Regions from separate parts of the Thioalkalivibrio sp. AKL10 genome, predicted to be linked through region 2. Evidence: predicted binding sites of a transcription regulator. Region 2 holds the regulator's gene; each other region holds the start of a gene.

Region 1 (3,627 bases), 380 kb from region 2:
CGTAGGTCGCGTGGTGCTTGTCGTGATGGTATTCCAGCGTCTCGGCGGAGATGTGCGGCTCCAGCGCGTTCTTGGCGTAGGGCAGATCGGGCAGTTCGTAGGCCATGAAAGACTCCTTGTACGGTGTCGTGAGAAACTGAGGCGGCGGCGCACCCGAACCGGGAGCGACGCATAACGGGTTAACGATAGTCACGTTGCCCGGGCGATGCAATTCCCGATGATGCCGGTTGGTTTTCACCCCGGCGGATTTCCCACAAGACGAGGCGCATGGCGGATACCGACGAGACGGGGCAGGAAGGCGAAGCGGCGGTGGCGAAGGGCTCGACGGTGGACTGGCGCGCCCGGATCGGCCTGATGCTGGGCCCGGCGATCTTTGTGCTGTTCCTGCTGGTGCCGGCGCCGACGGGGTTCGATCCGGCGGCTTGGTGGGTGCTGGGGCTGACGCTGTTCATGGCGACCTGGTGGATCAGCGAGGCGTTGCCGCTGCCGGTCACGGCGCTGCTGCCGATCGCGATCCTCCCGGTCCTCGACATTACCTCGATGGAGAACGCGACCGCGCCCTACGCGAACCCGATCATCTTCCTGTTCATGGGTGGCTTTGCGATCGCCTTGGCGGTGCAACGCTGGGATTTGCACCGGCGCATGGCGCTCGCGATCGTGGCCCGTTCCGGGAATCGTCTGCACGCCCTGGTCGGGGCCTTCATGCTGGCCACGGCCGGGTTGTCCATGTGGGTCAGCAATACCGCGACCGCGGCGCTGATGCTGCCGATCGCCCTGTCGGTACTGGGCCTGATTGAACGTGGTGCATCGCCACAGGGGCCGGGGGCGAGTGCGGAGTCGCGGCGCCCGGCCCTGGCGTTGTTGCTGGGGATCGCCTTTGCCGCAAACATCGGGGGCATGGCGACCATTATCGGCTCGCCGCCGAACGCCCTGACCGCGGCCTATCTCGGGGATCGCCACGGGATGGAGATCGGGTTTCTGGAATGGATGACCCTGGGCCTGCCGTTGGCGGCGATCCTCCTGGCCCTCGCGTGGTGGCTGCTGACGCGCTGGGTGTTCCCGGTGCACCGGGTCGAACTGAACGGCCTGCGCGCCCTGCTGGACGAGCAGCGCGCCACGGTCGGGCGTTGGTCGACCGCAGAGAAGCGCGTGGCGGCGGTGTTCGTGCTGGTCGCGCTCGCCTGGCTGACACGACCGCTGCTGGAGGGGTGGTTGCCCATCTCGCTGACCGATGCCGGCATTGCGATCCTGGGCGCCGGCTTGTTGTTCCTGATCCCCTCGGGTTCCATGGAGCAGCGCAGGTTGTTGGCCTGGGACAACACCCGCGAACTGCCCTGGGGCGTGCTGCTGCTGGTCGGAGGCGGCCTCAGCCTGGGGGCGGCCATCGAGTCCAGTGGTCTGGCGGAGCTGGCGGCCGATGCCCTGGTGATCGCGCAGACCTGGCCGCTGATCCTGATCATGGCCGGGGTGGTGTTGCTGACCATGACGCTGAGCCACGTAACGAGCAATACGGCCACGGCCGCGACGCTGCTACCCCTGGTCACCGCGTTTGCGCTGAGCATGGACGTGCCGGTCCTGATGCTGGCACTCCCCGTCGCCTTTGCCGCTTCCGTGGCCTTCATGCTGCCGGTGGCGACCCCGCCGAATGCCATCGTGTTCGCCAGCAACCGCCTGCAGGTGCTGGACATGGTGCGGGGAGGGGCTCTGCTTTCCGTGGTGGCGCTGGTGCTGATCAGCCTGGCGGTCTACGTCTTCGCCGAGGCCCTGTTGGTGTAGCCGCGGCGCGGATTCGTTCTGTGAGTGCCGTGTCCCCGACGTTCTTGTGGGGATGAAAAGCCTTCCATGCTCAAGTTCTAGGATTCGCCGCCGCTAGGGAGGACGAACGGCCCATTATTTTGCGAGCTGGCGCTGACCGGCAGACCGAAGGACGCACCGACATGTTCAACAATATTCGAATTGGCGTACGGCTCATGGTGGGCATCATCGGCGTGGTGGTCCTGGCCGTGGTGCTGACCCTGGTCGTGGTGATGAATGCCCTGGGTACGATGGCGGACAGGGCGGAGCAGCGGGAGCTGAACGACTTGGCTGGCCAGTTGCTGGATCGGCTGGACCAGGAGTCGGCGCGCGCGACCGCGATGGCGGAGACCGTGGCGCGTATCCCGGATGTGCAGGAGGCCATGGCCAATGGGGATCGTGATCGGTTGGCCGCACTGACGGTGCCGAGTTTCGAGTCCCTGAACGCCGATTACGGCGTGCGCCAGTATCAGTTCCACACGCCGCCGGCGACCTCCTTCCTGCGCGTGCATCGCCCGGATCGTTATGGCGATGACCTGTCCGGTTTTCGCCAGACGGTCGTCGACACCAACGACCGCCGCGCCCCGATCTCGGGCCTGGAAGAGGGCGTGGCCGGCCTGGGTATCCGCGGCGTGGTCCCCATTGCTCACAACGGAGAGCACGTGGGTTCGGTGGAGTTCGGGCTGTCCTTCGGCGACCCTTTCTTCGAGCAGTTCACCGAGGAGCTGGGTGCACCGGTCGCGCTCTACCTGCGCGATGAGGGTCGGTTCAACCGCTTTGGCGGGACCATCGAAGGCGAAGCGACCTTCAATGCGGCCGAGATGCGCGAAGTGCTCGAGGGCGAGCGCCTGGTGCGCAACGTGACCTACCAGGGCGAGCCGATGGCGGTGATCGCCCGGCCGGTGCGCGATTTCTCCGGCGATGCGGTGGGTGTGCTGGAACTGATGGTGGACCGCAGCGCCTACGTGACCATGACCCGCAACGCCACCGGCACGGTGGTCATGGTCGGCGTGATCGCGGTGGTTCTGGGCGCGCTGCTGGCCTGGTTCCTGACCCGCAGTATCGTGCGCCCGCTGTGCCAGACGGTGGAGCGTCTGGACGACATCGCCAGTGGCGAGGGTGACCTGACGCGCCAGCTGGAGGTGTCCGGCCGGAACGAGCTGGGCGATCTGGCGGTGGTGTTCAACCGCTTTGTCGAGAAGATTCGCGTGTTGATCCAGCAAGTGGCGGCGGGTTCCGATCAGGTCGCTGCCGCGTCCAACGAGCTGTCCGCGACCAGCGAGGAGACCAACGAGCAGGTGCGCCGCCAGAAGGCGGAGACCGACCAGGTCGCCACCGCGATGAACGAGATGACCGCCACCGTGCAGGAAGTCGCCCGCAATGCCGCGGATGCGGCGGCGGCCGCCCAGGCTACGGACCAGGACGCCGTGGCCGGTCAGCAGGTGGTGCAGAAGACGATCACCGCGATCAACGGCCTGTCCAGGCAGGTCGACAATGCGGCCGAGGTGGTCACCCGCCTGTCGCAGGATGCCGAGCAGATCAACAAGGTCCTGGAGGTCATTGGGGACATCGCCGACCAGACCAACCTGCTGGCGCTGAATGCCGCGATCGAGGCGGCCCGCGCTGGCGAGCAGGGCCGCGGCTTCGCCGTGGTGGCCGACGAGGTACGCACCCTGGCCAGCCGGACGCAGGACTCGACGCACGAGATCCAGCAGATGATCGAGCGGGTCCAGAGCGGTACGCGCGAGGCGGTGCAGGCGATGGAAGATGGGCGTTCCAAGGCCCACGAGAGTGTCGAGCAGGTGAACCTCGCCGGCGAATCGCTGAACGCGA
Region 2 (3,627 bases):
GGCGATGGTGGGGCCGACCGGTGTCGGAAAGACCACCACGCTGGCACGGATCGCGTTGCGCCAGATCCGTCGGATGGGACCGGATTCGGTTACGCTGGTGACCCTGGACAGCCAGCGCATCGGTGCCACACGGCAGCTGCAAGCCTTTGCACAGATGGCGGGGATCTCGGTGCGCGTGCTGCAGAATGCGCGCGAACTGCGCGATCTGGCGCGGCGCGTGGACGATGGCCACCTGATCCTGGTGGATACCGCCGGGCAGGCGCCGCGCGCGGTGGAGGAGGAGTCGCTGTTCGCGCATCTGCCGCCGGATATCCGTGCCGAGAGCTGGTTGGTTGTGTCGGCCACGACCCAGGGCAGTACCTTGCGGCGGGTGCTGGACGCGTTTCGCAAGGCGGATCCCTCGGCGCTGGTGCTGACCAAACTGGACGAGGCAGAACAGCTGGGCGAGGTCCTGTCGGTCCTGCTGGACCAGCACCTGGGGCTTGGGTTTGTAAGCGATGGCCAGCGCATCGCCGAGGATTTTCACCGGGTCGATACGGGGTATCTGACCCGCCTGGCACTGGACGACGATGCCGAGGGTGCGCAGGCGGGTGGCAATGCCCGCGAGACCTGGGCCGCCGAACGGCTGGCCGAAATGGAAGCGCCGCGACGCTCGCGCTCGCCGCTGCGCCCGGCGCAGGGGGCCGAGCCGGCCACACTGGAACTGATTCAGCCGGTTGGAAAGGGGCGTTATGCCACGCACTAACAAGCCGTTGAAGGTCATTGCGGTCGCCTCGGGCAAGGGCGGCGTGGGCAAGACCAACGTGTCGGTCAATCTGGCGGTCGGCCTGGCCCGGTTGGGCCGCGAGGTGATGCTGTTCGATGCGGATCTGGGCCTGGCCAACGTGGACCTGTTGCTCGGGATGCGCCCGGAGCGCACCCTGCACGACCTGGTGACCGGCGCCGTGGACAGCCTGGACGATGTCCTGGTTCAGGGGCCGGACGGGGTGAAGGTGGTCCCGTCGGCCTCCGGTATCGCGGCGATGGCGAATCTTACGCCGGCCGAGCACGCGGGGCTGATCCATGCCTTCAGCGCCTACCGCAAGCCGCTGGATGTCCTGATCGTGGACACTGCTGCAGGCCTGCAGGAGTCGGTGACTTCGTTCTGCCGGGCGGTACAGGAGACCCTTGTGGTGGTCTGCGACGAGCCGGCTTCGATTACCGATGCCTATGCCCTGATCAAGGTGCTGCATCGTGACCACGGGCTGCGGCGTTTCCGCATGGTCACCAACATGGTCAGCGGACGCGAGGGTGCGGAGCGGCTGATGCAGAAACTCAATACCGTCTGTGGCAATTACCTGCCGGAGGTGGTCCTGGATCTGGCCGGCTATATCCCGATGGACGAACATCTGCGCAAGTCCGTGCAGAAAAGGGCACCGGTGGTTCAGCAGTATCCCGGCAGTCCGGCCGGCAAGGCGTTTGCCGAACTGGCACGCACGGTGGACCGCTGGCCGGTTGGTGGGGGTGACCACGGGGGCGTCGGGTTCTTCGTGGAACGAATGCTGCAGAGTGCATGATGACGACGCGTAATCGACTTTCCGGCTACCAGGCGACGTCCACCGCGACCGGTGGACACGAGAAGTTGATTGCCGATCACGTTGAACTGGTGCATCGCATCGCGCACCACCTGATGGCCCGTCTGCCGGCCTCGGTCCAGGTCGATGATCTGATCCAGGCCGGCATGATCGGCCTTCTGGAGGCGGCGCGGCAGTTCGAGGGCGGGCAGGGGGCGACCTTTGCCACCTACGCCGGAATCCGCATCCGCGGTGCGATGATCGACGAATTGCGTCGCAGTGACTGGACGCCGCGTTCGGTGCACCGCAACAGCCGGCGTATTGCCGCCGCGATCCAGAGTGTCGAGGCCCGTGAGGGGCGTGCGGCGCGTGGGAGCGAAGTGGCGGCCGAGCTGGACGTGGCGATCGATGACTATTACGACATGCTCAAGGACCATGCCGGGGCCCATCTGTTTGCGCTGGACGATCTGGGTGGCGGGGATGACGGGGCCGATCGTGTGATCGAGGGGCAGGAAGTCTCTCCGTCGCGTAGCCTTGAGGCTGGCGAGTTTCGCGAGGAGTTGGCCGAGGCCCTTGGGGATCTGCCTGAACGCGAACGCCTGGTGCTGTCGCTGTATTACACCGAAGAACTGAATCTGCGCGAGATCGGGGCTGTTCTGGGCGTGACCGAGTCGCGCGTGAGCCAGATTCGCAGCCAGGCGGTCATCCGGCTGCGCGCGCGCATGGGGTCGTGGCTCGAAGACGGCACGGCTTTGCAGTTATTCTAAAACTCACCTTACGAATCCCGGAGTGACGTGTGGACAAGGGAATGAAAATTCTCATCGTGGACGATTTTTCCACGATGCGGCGCATTATCAAGAACCTCTTGCGCGATCTTGGCTTCAATAATACGCAGGAAGCCGACGACGGCAGCACCGCGCTGCCGATGCTGCAAAATGGTGATTTCGACTTCCTGATTACCGACTGGAACATGCCCAATATGCCGGGCATCGACCTGCTGAAGGCCGTCCGGGCGGATGCCAACCTGAAGTCGATGCCGGTGCTGATGGTGACGGCCGAGGCCAAGCGCGACCAGATCGTGGAGGCTGCGGAGGCAGGTGTGAACGGTTACGTGGTCAAGCCGTTTACCGCCGAAACGCTGAAGGAAAAGATCGACAAGATCTTCGAACGTATTGAAGCACAGGGCTAAGCATCGCTCAGTGATGAATACGGACGACGTCCGTCTCGCTTGCGCGGGTGGACGTGACCCGGCTCCTTCGGCGCCGTACCAGCAAGAGGCTCCTCATGACTGAACAGGAACACCCCCCACGCGACGGCCAGCTCGAGCTGGCCCGGCAACTGGTGCAGACGCTCGAGGCGGGCGACGACGCGGCGGCACGCGCGCTGGTGCAGGATCTAGCGCGTCCTTACGACCGCGAGCTCTTCGACGAACTGGGCAAGCTGACGCGCGACCTTCACGAGGCCTTGCAAAGCTTCCGTGGCGACTCGCGCCTGGTAGAGCTGACCCAGGCGGAGATCCCGGATGCGAAGGAACGCCTGAACTACGTGGTCACCATGACCGAGCAGGCCGCGCACGCCACGATGGGCGCCATCGAATCGAGCCTGCCGATCGCCGAGTCGTTCAGCCAGCAGGCGGCCGACTTGACCGCCAAATGGACGCGCTTTCGCAACCGGCAGCTCTCGGTGGACGAATTCCGCGATTTCGCGCGTGAGCTGGACAGCTTCTTCGGGCAGGCGGGCGAGGACGCCGAGGAATTGCGGCGGCTGCTCTCCGAGGTGTTGATGGCACAAAGTTATCAGGACATTACCGGCCAGGTGATTCGCCGCGTGATCCAGCTGGTGACCGACCTCGAAGAGAACCTCGTTACCCTGATTCGGCTCTCCAGCGGGCGCATGGAGCAGGTCGAAGCGGCCGAAGCGTCCCTGGAGCGTGGCGAAGAAGACCGCGAGGCGGACCGCAAGGGCCACGGCCCCAGTGTGCCCAAGACTCAAGATTCCAGCGCAGATGTCGTTCAAGGACAGGACGAGGTGGACGATCTGCTATCAAGCCTGGGCTTCTAGCAGTGCCCCCCAT
Region 3 (3,627 bases), 140 kb from region 2:
CTCGGTCTGGAACTGTTCCACCAGGGCCAGCACGGCCTCCGGCGGGATCTGGCGGATCACCTCTTCGCGTTCGCCGTCCATCACGGTAATCACCGTGCGGCCGCTGCTGTCGTCCACGCTGAACTCCAGCGCCCGCTTGGTGGATTGCAGGTAGGAATTGATCGACTCGACCACCTGATTGACCTCGTCCATATCCATGGCCTCAATCGCCGGTCCGGTGGAACCACGAGCCGTTGATTCCGTATTATTGTCCGCACGAACCACGGCCTCCGGCCGCCCTTCGCCACGAACAAGACCCGCGCCGGAACCAGGAGCCTTGGCCCCCTCGCCCCCGCGCGGGTTCACTGCCACCAGCGGTGATGTGATATTGCCGATTCCATCACTCATATCGCTGTCCTCTTCAGAAGGAGAGGATGGCGCTCGCGCCACCCTCCCTCAACCAGAAGCCCGAGTGATCGAGCTTACTGCAGCAGGGCCAGCACGTTCTGCGGAACCGCATTGGCCTGCGACAGCACCGAGGTACCCGCCTGCTGCAGCACCTGGGCACGGGTCAGCTCGGCCGTCTCGGACGCGAAGTCCGCATCCATGATGCGGGAACGGGCAGCCGACAGGTTCTCGGAGGAGATCTCCAGGTTGGCGATGGTGTTCTCGAAGCGCACCTGCACCGCACCCAATTCGGAACGCAGCGTCGAAACCTGCTGCAACGCCAGATCGACCGTACCAATCGTCTCCGTGGCGTCCTCGCGAGTCGCAACGCTCACATCATTCAGCGTCCGGGTATCTGCATTGTCATTGTCAAACCCCAGTTCGCCCGCAGCGTCGCCGCCCACTTCAATCCCGGTACCGATAGCGGCTTGCAAGTCGATGCCCTGAACAAATTCGGCGGTGTCGTCATTAGTGTCAAGCTCACCAATCGCCAGACTGGTGTTATCACCACCAATATCGGTCACCTCGATGGTGAAGTCCGAGTCGGAAGTAAAGACCAGTTCATTGTCGACGTTCTCAGCCGTCACGCCAGTCTCGCTCGATTGAGCGTTGATCGCGGCGACTGCATCATCGATATCCGAGTCTGCAGCAATGACAATCTCGGTACCGTTAATTTCGATCGTTGCGTCATTGGTACCCGCAGTACCATCAGGCCCGGTAAAGCTAAGCGCTTCCGTCACAACCGGACCACTACTCCGCTCAGCGCTAACGCCAGTGTCATCCGACATGGCATTAATGGCTGCAACGATGTCGTCAAAGCTCGAAACGCCATCAAGACTGACACTTTCACCGTTGATGGTCAGGTCATCCGAGAGCTCGGAGAAGTCAGAGCCGTTCGACAGCGCCGCGGCATCAATCGCGACGCCATCCATCACGTCTGCCCCAAGTTCAGAACCTCGGGCATCAACGCCATCCACCGAGATCGTCTGGTTCTGGTTCGCGCCTACCTGGAACACCAGGTTTTCGAGTGCACCATTCAGGATGTTTTCACCGTTGAACTCGGTGGAATTGGCTACCCGGTTGATCTCTTCAACGAGCTGGTTCACCTCGTTGTTCAGCGCCTCACGGTCGGAACTGGAGTTCGTGTCGTTCGCCGCCTGAACCGCCAGTTCACGAATACGCTGCATCGCGTCACTCACGGTACCCAGCGCCCCTTCGGCGGACTGTGCAAACGAAATCCCGTCATTCGCATTACGCGCCGCCTGATTCAGGCCGCGGATCTGGGAAGTGAAACGCTCGGAAATGGCCAGACCGGCCGCGTCGTCCTTGGCGCTGTTGATACGCAGGCCCGAGGACAGACGCTCCAGGCTCTGAGCCAGCGCACCCTGGGAGTTGTTCAGGTTGCGCTGCGCGTTCAGGGAAAGAACGTTGGTGTTAATTACTTGGGACATGATCGCTCTCCTGTAGAGTCGTTCGTCACCGCCTCGGGCGGTTCTGGTGAACGGGTTGATCCCCGCTCTCAGAAGCCTTAACGACCCTCACCCAGGAACCTTTAGCCCTTCATCGAAATTTTTTTCGTCCGGCGGCAATTCCTTGCCGCCCCTAGTTCCTCCGGCCGCGAAACCGTAACGCCCCGCACCAATGCCCAGCCATTATCCGGACCGCACTCCGACCACCATGGCCTTCTCGGTCATCCCGGCCGCAGCCCCCTGTCCGTCATCCCGGCCGTAGCGAAGCGAAGAGCCGGGATCTCCCCACGCGCGAACACCCCGACGTCTGCGCCACATTCAGCGGCGGAGATCCCGGATAACCGCTGCGCGGTTTCCGGGATGACGGGGGCTGGGTGGGCAATCCGACGGATGGGTGGCCATTCCAAACGTGCCTGCATCTATCCAGGCCATATCCACGCCATTATCCCGTCGGCACCCTTCCTCGCCGTCATCCCGACCGCAATGCCCCCTACATGTCATCCCGGCCGTAGCGGAGCGGAGAGCCGGGATCTCCCCACGTGCGAACACCCGGACGCTTGTGCCGGCTCCAACGGCGGAGATCCCGGATAACCGCTCCGCGGTTTCCGGGATGACGGGGGTGGGTGGGCAATCCGACGGATGGGTGGCCATTCCAAACGTGCTTGCATCTATCCAGGCCATATCCACGCCATTATCCCGTCGGCACCCTTCCTCGCCGTCATCCCGACCGCAAGGCCCCCTACACGTCATCCCGGCCGCAGCGCAGCGGAGAGCCGGGATCTCCTCATGCGCGAACACCCCGACGTCTGTGCCACCTCCAACGGCGGAGATCCCGGATAACCGCTGCGCGGTTTCCGGGATGACGTGGAGGGCATGTCGGCAGGGGCTTGATATACTTGAGCGATGCGCCTGACGGACGAACAACAGACGATCATCCGCGAGGAAGTGGCCCGTGCATTCGGGCCGGATGCTCGCGTGAAGCTGTTCGGCTCGCGCGTGGACGATGCCGCGCGTGGCGGCGACATCGACCTCTACATCGAGGCGGACGGCACACCGGATGAACTGCTGGACCAGGAACTGCGCCTGTACGTGGCACTGCAACGCCGACTGGGCGAACGCCGTGTGGATATCGTCGTGCATCCACGCGGCACTCCGCACCGCCCCATCGATACGCATGCCGACCGGACGGGGGTGGCCCTGTGACCGCTACGACGCCACAGCAACGACTCGCACGGCTCATTGATCTGGTTGATCGTGAGGATGAGCACCTGCTCGCCGTACGCGAACGCCTGCTGGAAGGCGATTGCACAGTCGGTCCCGAACGCGTTCAGGGCATCCTTGCCACGGACACCGGGGTCGATCGCCTGGAGTCCTTCGGCGCGAAGTTCGGCCGCATGCAGGACACGATCATGGACAAACTCGTCCCCACATTTCTTGCCTGCGCCGGGGAAAACACGGGACCGGCCATCGACAACCTGGCACGTCTGGAGAAGCTCGACCTCCTCCAGGACGCCGACGCCTGGCTACAAATGCGCCAGCTGCGCAACCGCCTGGTCCATGAATACATGGAGAGGCCCGCCGACCTGGCCCCGGCCCTCCAACGCGCCTGCCGCTTCACCGACCAGATGCACGCCGACTACCACGCACTGCGCACCTACGCGCAGGATCACCTGAAGATCGGACCGGCTGGCCTTTAAGATCTCAAAGCCGCTGGCTATCCCTCGCCTCATCC
Region 4 (3,627 bases), on a different contig from region 2:
CGTCCCCGGCATGGTGGGCGCCACGCTGCAGCACCTGCGCTCGCTGCGGCGCATGGAGGATGACCACGGCTGGATCCGCACGCTGATGGACGAGGCCGAGAACGAGCGCATGCACCTGCTCACCTTCATCGAGATCACCTCGCCCAACTGGCTGGAGCGCTTCCTGATCATCCTGGCGCAGGGCTTCTTCTACACGTTGTTCTTTATGATCTACATCCTCTCGTCGCGTACGGCGCACCGGATCGTAGGCTACTTCGAAGAGGAAGCGGTCGTCAGCTACACCGAGTACCTGGAGGAAGTGGAGTCCGGCGGGCTCGATAACGTCGCCGCGCCGGCACGCGCGATCCAGTACTGGAACCTTCCGGAAGATGCCCGCCTGTCCGACGTCATCCGCGCGGTACGCGCCGACGAGGCAGGCCACCGGGACGTCAACCACGGCTTCGCCGACCTGCTCGGCAAGAAGGACTGACCCGGGCGCTCTCCCGCGACCTGACGGGGCCGGTTTTCGGGCACTATCGTGTGGCCGTATGCGAACGACATGGAGACGGCCGTGAACGACGAGACAACCGGCGGGACCGAGGGCGCACTCCCCCTGCAGCGGCTGGCAGGATGGGGACTGCGCGGTATCGCGGTCCTGACGGGCCTGGGCGGGCTACTGACATCGGTGACGCTCTGGACGCTGGCACAGGAAACGCCGCAGGTGCCCTGGCCGGTCGCATCCCTGGTGTTGCTGCAGGCCCTCTTTGCCGTTGCAGTGCTGGCCTGGGTCGTGCTCCTGTGGCGAAGGGCCCGCGCACTGGGCACGCTGGCGACGCGGGACTATCCCGCCATCACCTGCGTTGTCGTCTGCACACGGCTGGTCGGCGAGCTGCTGGCGATTGCCTTCGTGCTGCTCGCGCTGGCGTTGTCGGTCATCTCCCTGACGGCGGTGGAGCCCTTTGCGGGCACCGCGGTGGCCGCGTTCGGCCTTGAAGCCGAGCTGGTGGAACCGGCGAGCTGGGGACTGGCCCTCCTGACGGCGATCCTCTGGCCCCTCGCCGGGTTGTTCGCGGGCGGGATGGTCCTGTTCGCGGCCTACCTGTTCGCCGATGCCATGACGGCCATGCTGGAGTATGTGCGCGACGTGCGGCGCATCCGCGAGACCCTGTCGTCCGGACCGTCCGCGAGATGAAGTAGAACGCGAGACCTTCGCGACCTTCGGGTTCAAACCTTGCCTTTTGCTTCGTCAGTCGGCCCCGCAGAAAACGCCGCTGAACCCCCGGCAAGTACGCCGCCAACCGCGCAGGCCCGACACCCGTTCGAACCGGCTGGCAGCGGACTCTAGCGGACGTCGCAACGGGTGATCCACCTCAAGGTTTGGCCGGCCAGGCCGTTTACTGTGGTCATGGCCCGAGGTTGCGGGCTGCTCCCAATACTGGCCACACAAGGACCGCCCATGAATTTCCGCTCGCTCTCCGTTCGATCCAAGCTGGTCATCACCATCGTGGTACCCGTGGCCGCGCTCCTGCTGTTGGCGGCCTTGGCCGCCCGCGGCACAGCCAACATCGAAGAGGGCGTGCAGAACATCTATCACGACCGCGTCGTGCCCCTGCAGCAGCTGAAGACCATCGCCGACAACTATGCGGTGCTGGTCATCGATGCGGTCAACAAGGCGGACGCCGGACGGATGACGGCGGAAGAGGCACTCGCCGACGTCCGTGAGGCACGAGAGGAGATCGCCGAGATCTGGGACGCCTACCTGGCCACGACCCTGACGCCCCGTGAGCAGGAACTGGCCGATGGTGCCCGCGGGTTGTTCCGCGCAGCCAACGCCCACCTGGACCGTCTGGAGGGGGCTCTTGGCGGGATGTCCGGCGATGTCCAGGGCGAGCTCGACGCCTTCAACGGTCCCCTGTACGACACCATCGATCCGATCAGCGACCAGATTACCCAGCTGGTCGACCTGCAGATCGATGTTGCCGGGACCGAAGCCGAGCGGGTATCGGCGTTCTACACCCAGGTTCTGGTGCGCAGCGGCGCGCTGATGCTGGTGGTCTTGATCATCGTCGTGGTCACCGGGGTGTGGACGTATCGCTCGGTGGCACTCCCGATCTCGCGGATGCGCGAGACACTCACGGAGATCGCCGAGCACCATGACCTCTCGCGCCGGGTCGACGTTCGCTCCGACGACGAGATCGGCGCCACTGCAGGCGCCCTGAACAGCATGCTCGACCAATTCCAGGACTCGATCCGCGAGTTGCGCACGCTGACGGACCAGATGGCCTCTGCCGCGGAACAGCTGTCCGCCGTCAGTACCCAGACCAACGGGAACATCGACCAGCAGCGCTCGCAGACCGAGCAGGTTTCGACGGCGATGAACGAGATGGCCGCGACGGTGCAGGAGGTCGCGCGCAATGCCTCCGATGCCGCGTCCTCCAGCCAGGAAGCCGATCAGGAATCCCGCGCGGGTGGCGAAGTGGTGCGCACGGTGGTCAGCGACATCGGACGCCTGTCGGGCGAAGTCGCGACCATCGAGGAATCCGTGCGCAACCTGGACGAGAAGGGGCAGCAGATTGGCTCGGTGCTCGACGTCATTCGCGGCATTGCCGAGCAGACCAACCTCCTGGCCCTGAATGCGGCCATCGAGGCCGCCCGCGCCGGCGAACAGGGACGCGGCTTCGCCGTGGTCGCCGACGAGGTGCGTACCCTCGCCTCGCGCACGCAGGACTCCACGGCGGATATCCAGGCGATGATCGAGTCGCTGCAGGCGGGCACCCGCAACGCCGTCACCGCGATGGGCCGCGGCCGCGAAATGGCCGAGGCCACCAGCAACGACGCCGAACGCGCCGGGCAAGCGCTGGAATCCATCGTCCAAGCGGTCGGCCGAATCAGCGACATGACCACACAGATCGCCAGCGCGGCGGAAGAACAGAACGCGGTGGCCGAAGAGATCAACCGGAATATCTACGCCATCAATGACATCACCGGCGATACCGCCAACGGGGCCCGCCAGACGGCCACCGCCAGCCAGGAGGTCGCGGACATCGCCTCGCGCGTACGCGACCTGGCCTCCGCCTACCGCATTGGCTGACCCCCACGCTTATAGGGCACCGTGAGCTCGGCTTCGGCTCCGGCTTGCCAGGCGGGCGGCTACCGCTTTGCACGAAAGCATCCGAAAAAAACGGATCCGTCAGGAGCAGCCGCGCGATCCGAGCTTGCGATGCGAAAAGTGGGGGCTCGTCACGGGGCACCGGGAACTCCAGCCGCCGAACGCACTCTAAGATTTACGTTGCCCGCGATGCCTCCACCCGACGAAGGTGGACCCATTGGGGGTTGCCCGATAAACGCGATCTAGACGCATTCTTTTGCATTTAGTATCAGCATACGATTATATTCTGGCATTCCACTTTAAGAACCGATCAGGAGCTTCCATGCGAGCCATCAAGACTCTAGCCGCTTCCGCCCTTCTCGCCCTCGCCGGTGCCGGCACAGTTGCGCAGGCGGATGAGCCCTCCAAGCTGTTCGTCAGCGTCACCTCGGCCGACGACCACACCCAGTTCATGTCCATGGTGTTGGCCAACCAGAGCATGCGTCAGGGTCAGGAGATCCGCGTCCTGCTGTGCGGTCCCGCCGCGACGATGGCGACCG

Evidence for each region. The regulator FliA, encoded in region 2, starts transcription of late flagellar genes. The targets are predictions, from matches to a motif close to GCTAAAGTTNNNNNNNNNNCNGCCGATA.
Region 1: a site for FliA is predicted at 1,845-1,872, ahead of G333_RS0106860 (methyl-accepting chemotaxis protein). Genes of this name have one in related genera too.
Region 3: a site for FliA is predicted at 1,956-1,983, ahead of G333_RS0108040 (flagellin). Genes of this name have one in related genera too.
Region 4: a site for FliA is predicted at 1,348-1,375, ahead of G333_RS0110685 (methyl-accepting chemotaxis protein). Genes of this name have one in related genera too.

What each region holds. Positions count from the first base shown of each region.
Region 1 covers NZ_KB907143.1:225,797-229,423, forward strand. The annotation lists gene G333_RS0106850 (superoxide dismutase) at 1-106, opposite strand, end outside; gene G333_RS0106855 (DASS family sodium-coupled anion symporter) at 268-1,776, shown strand; gene G333_RS0106860 (methyl-accepting chemotaxis protein) at 1,938-3,627, shown strand, end outside.
Region 2 covers NZ_KB907143.1:606,899-610,525, reverse strand. The annotation lists gene flhF (flagellar biosynthesis protein FlhF) at 1-745, shown strand, start outside; gene G333_RS0108685 (MinD/ParA family protein) at 732-1,556, shown strand; gene G333_RS0108680 (RNA polymerase sigma factor FliA) at 1,553-2,320, shown strand; gene cheY (chemotaxis response regulator CheY) at 2,362-2,742, shown strand; gene G333_RS0108670 (protein phosphatase CheZ) at 2,838-3,614, shown strand.
Region 3 covers NZ_KB907143.1:467,682-471,308, reverse strand. The annotation lists gene G333_RS15330 (flagellar protein FlaG) at 1-387, opposite strand, end outside; gene G333_RS0108040 (flagellin) at 462-1,877, opposite strand; gene G333_RS0108035 (nucleotidyltransferase domain-containing protein) at 2,799-3,098, shown strand; gene G333_RS0108030 (hypothetical protein) at 3,095-3,592, shown strand.
Region 4 covers NZ_KB907144.1:418,828-422,454, forward strand. The annotation lists gene G333_RS0110675 (alternative oxidase) at 1-469, shown strand, start outside; gene G333_RS0110680 (hypothetical protein) at 539-1,171, shown strand; gene G333_RS0110685 (methyl-accepting chemotaxis protein) at 1,436-3,070, shown strand; gene G333_RS0110690 (DsrE family protein) at 3,411-3,627, shown strand, end outside.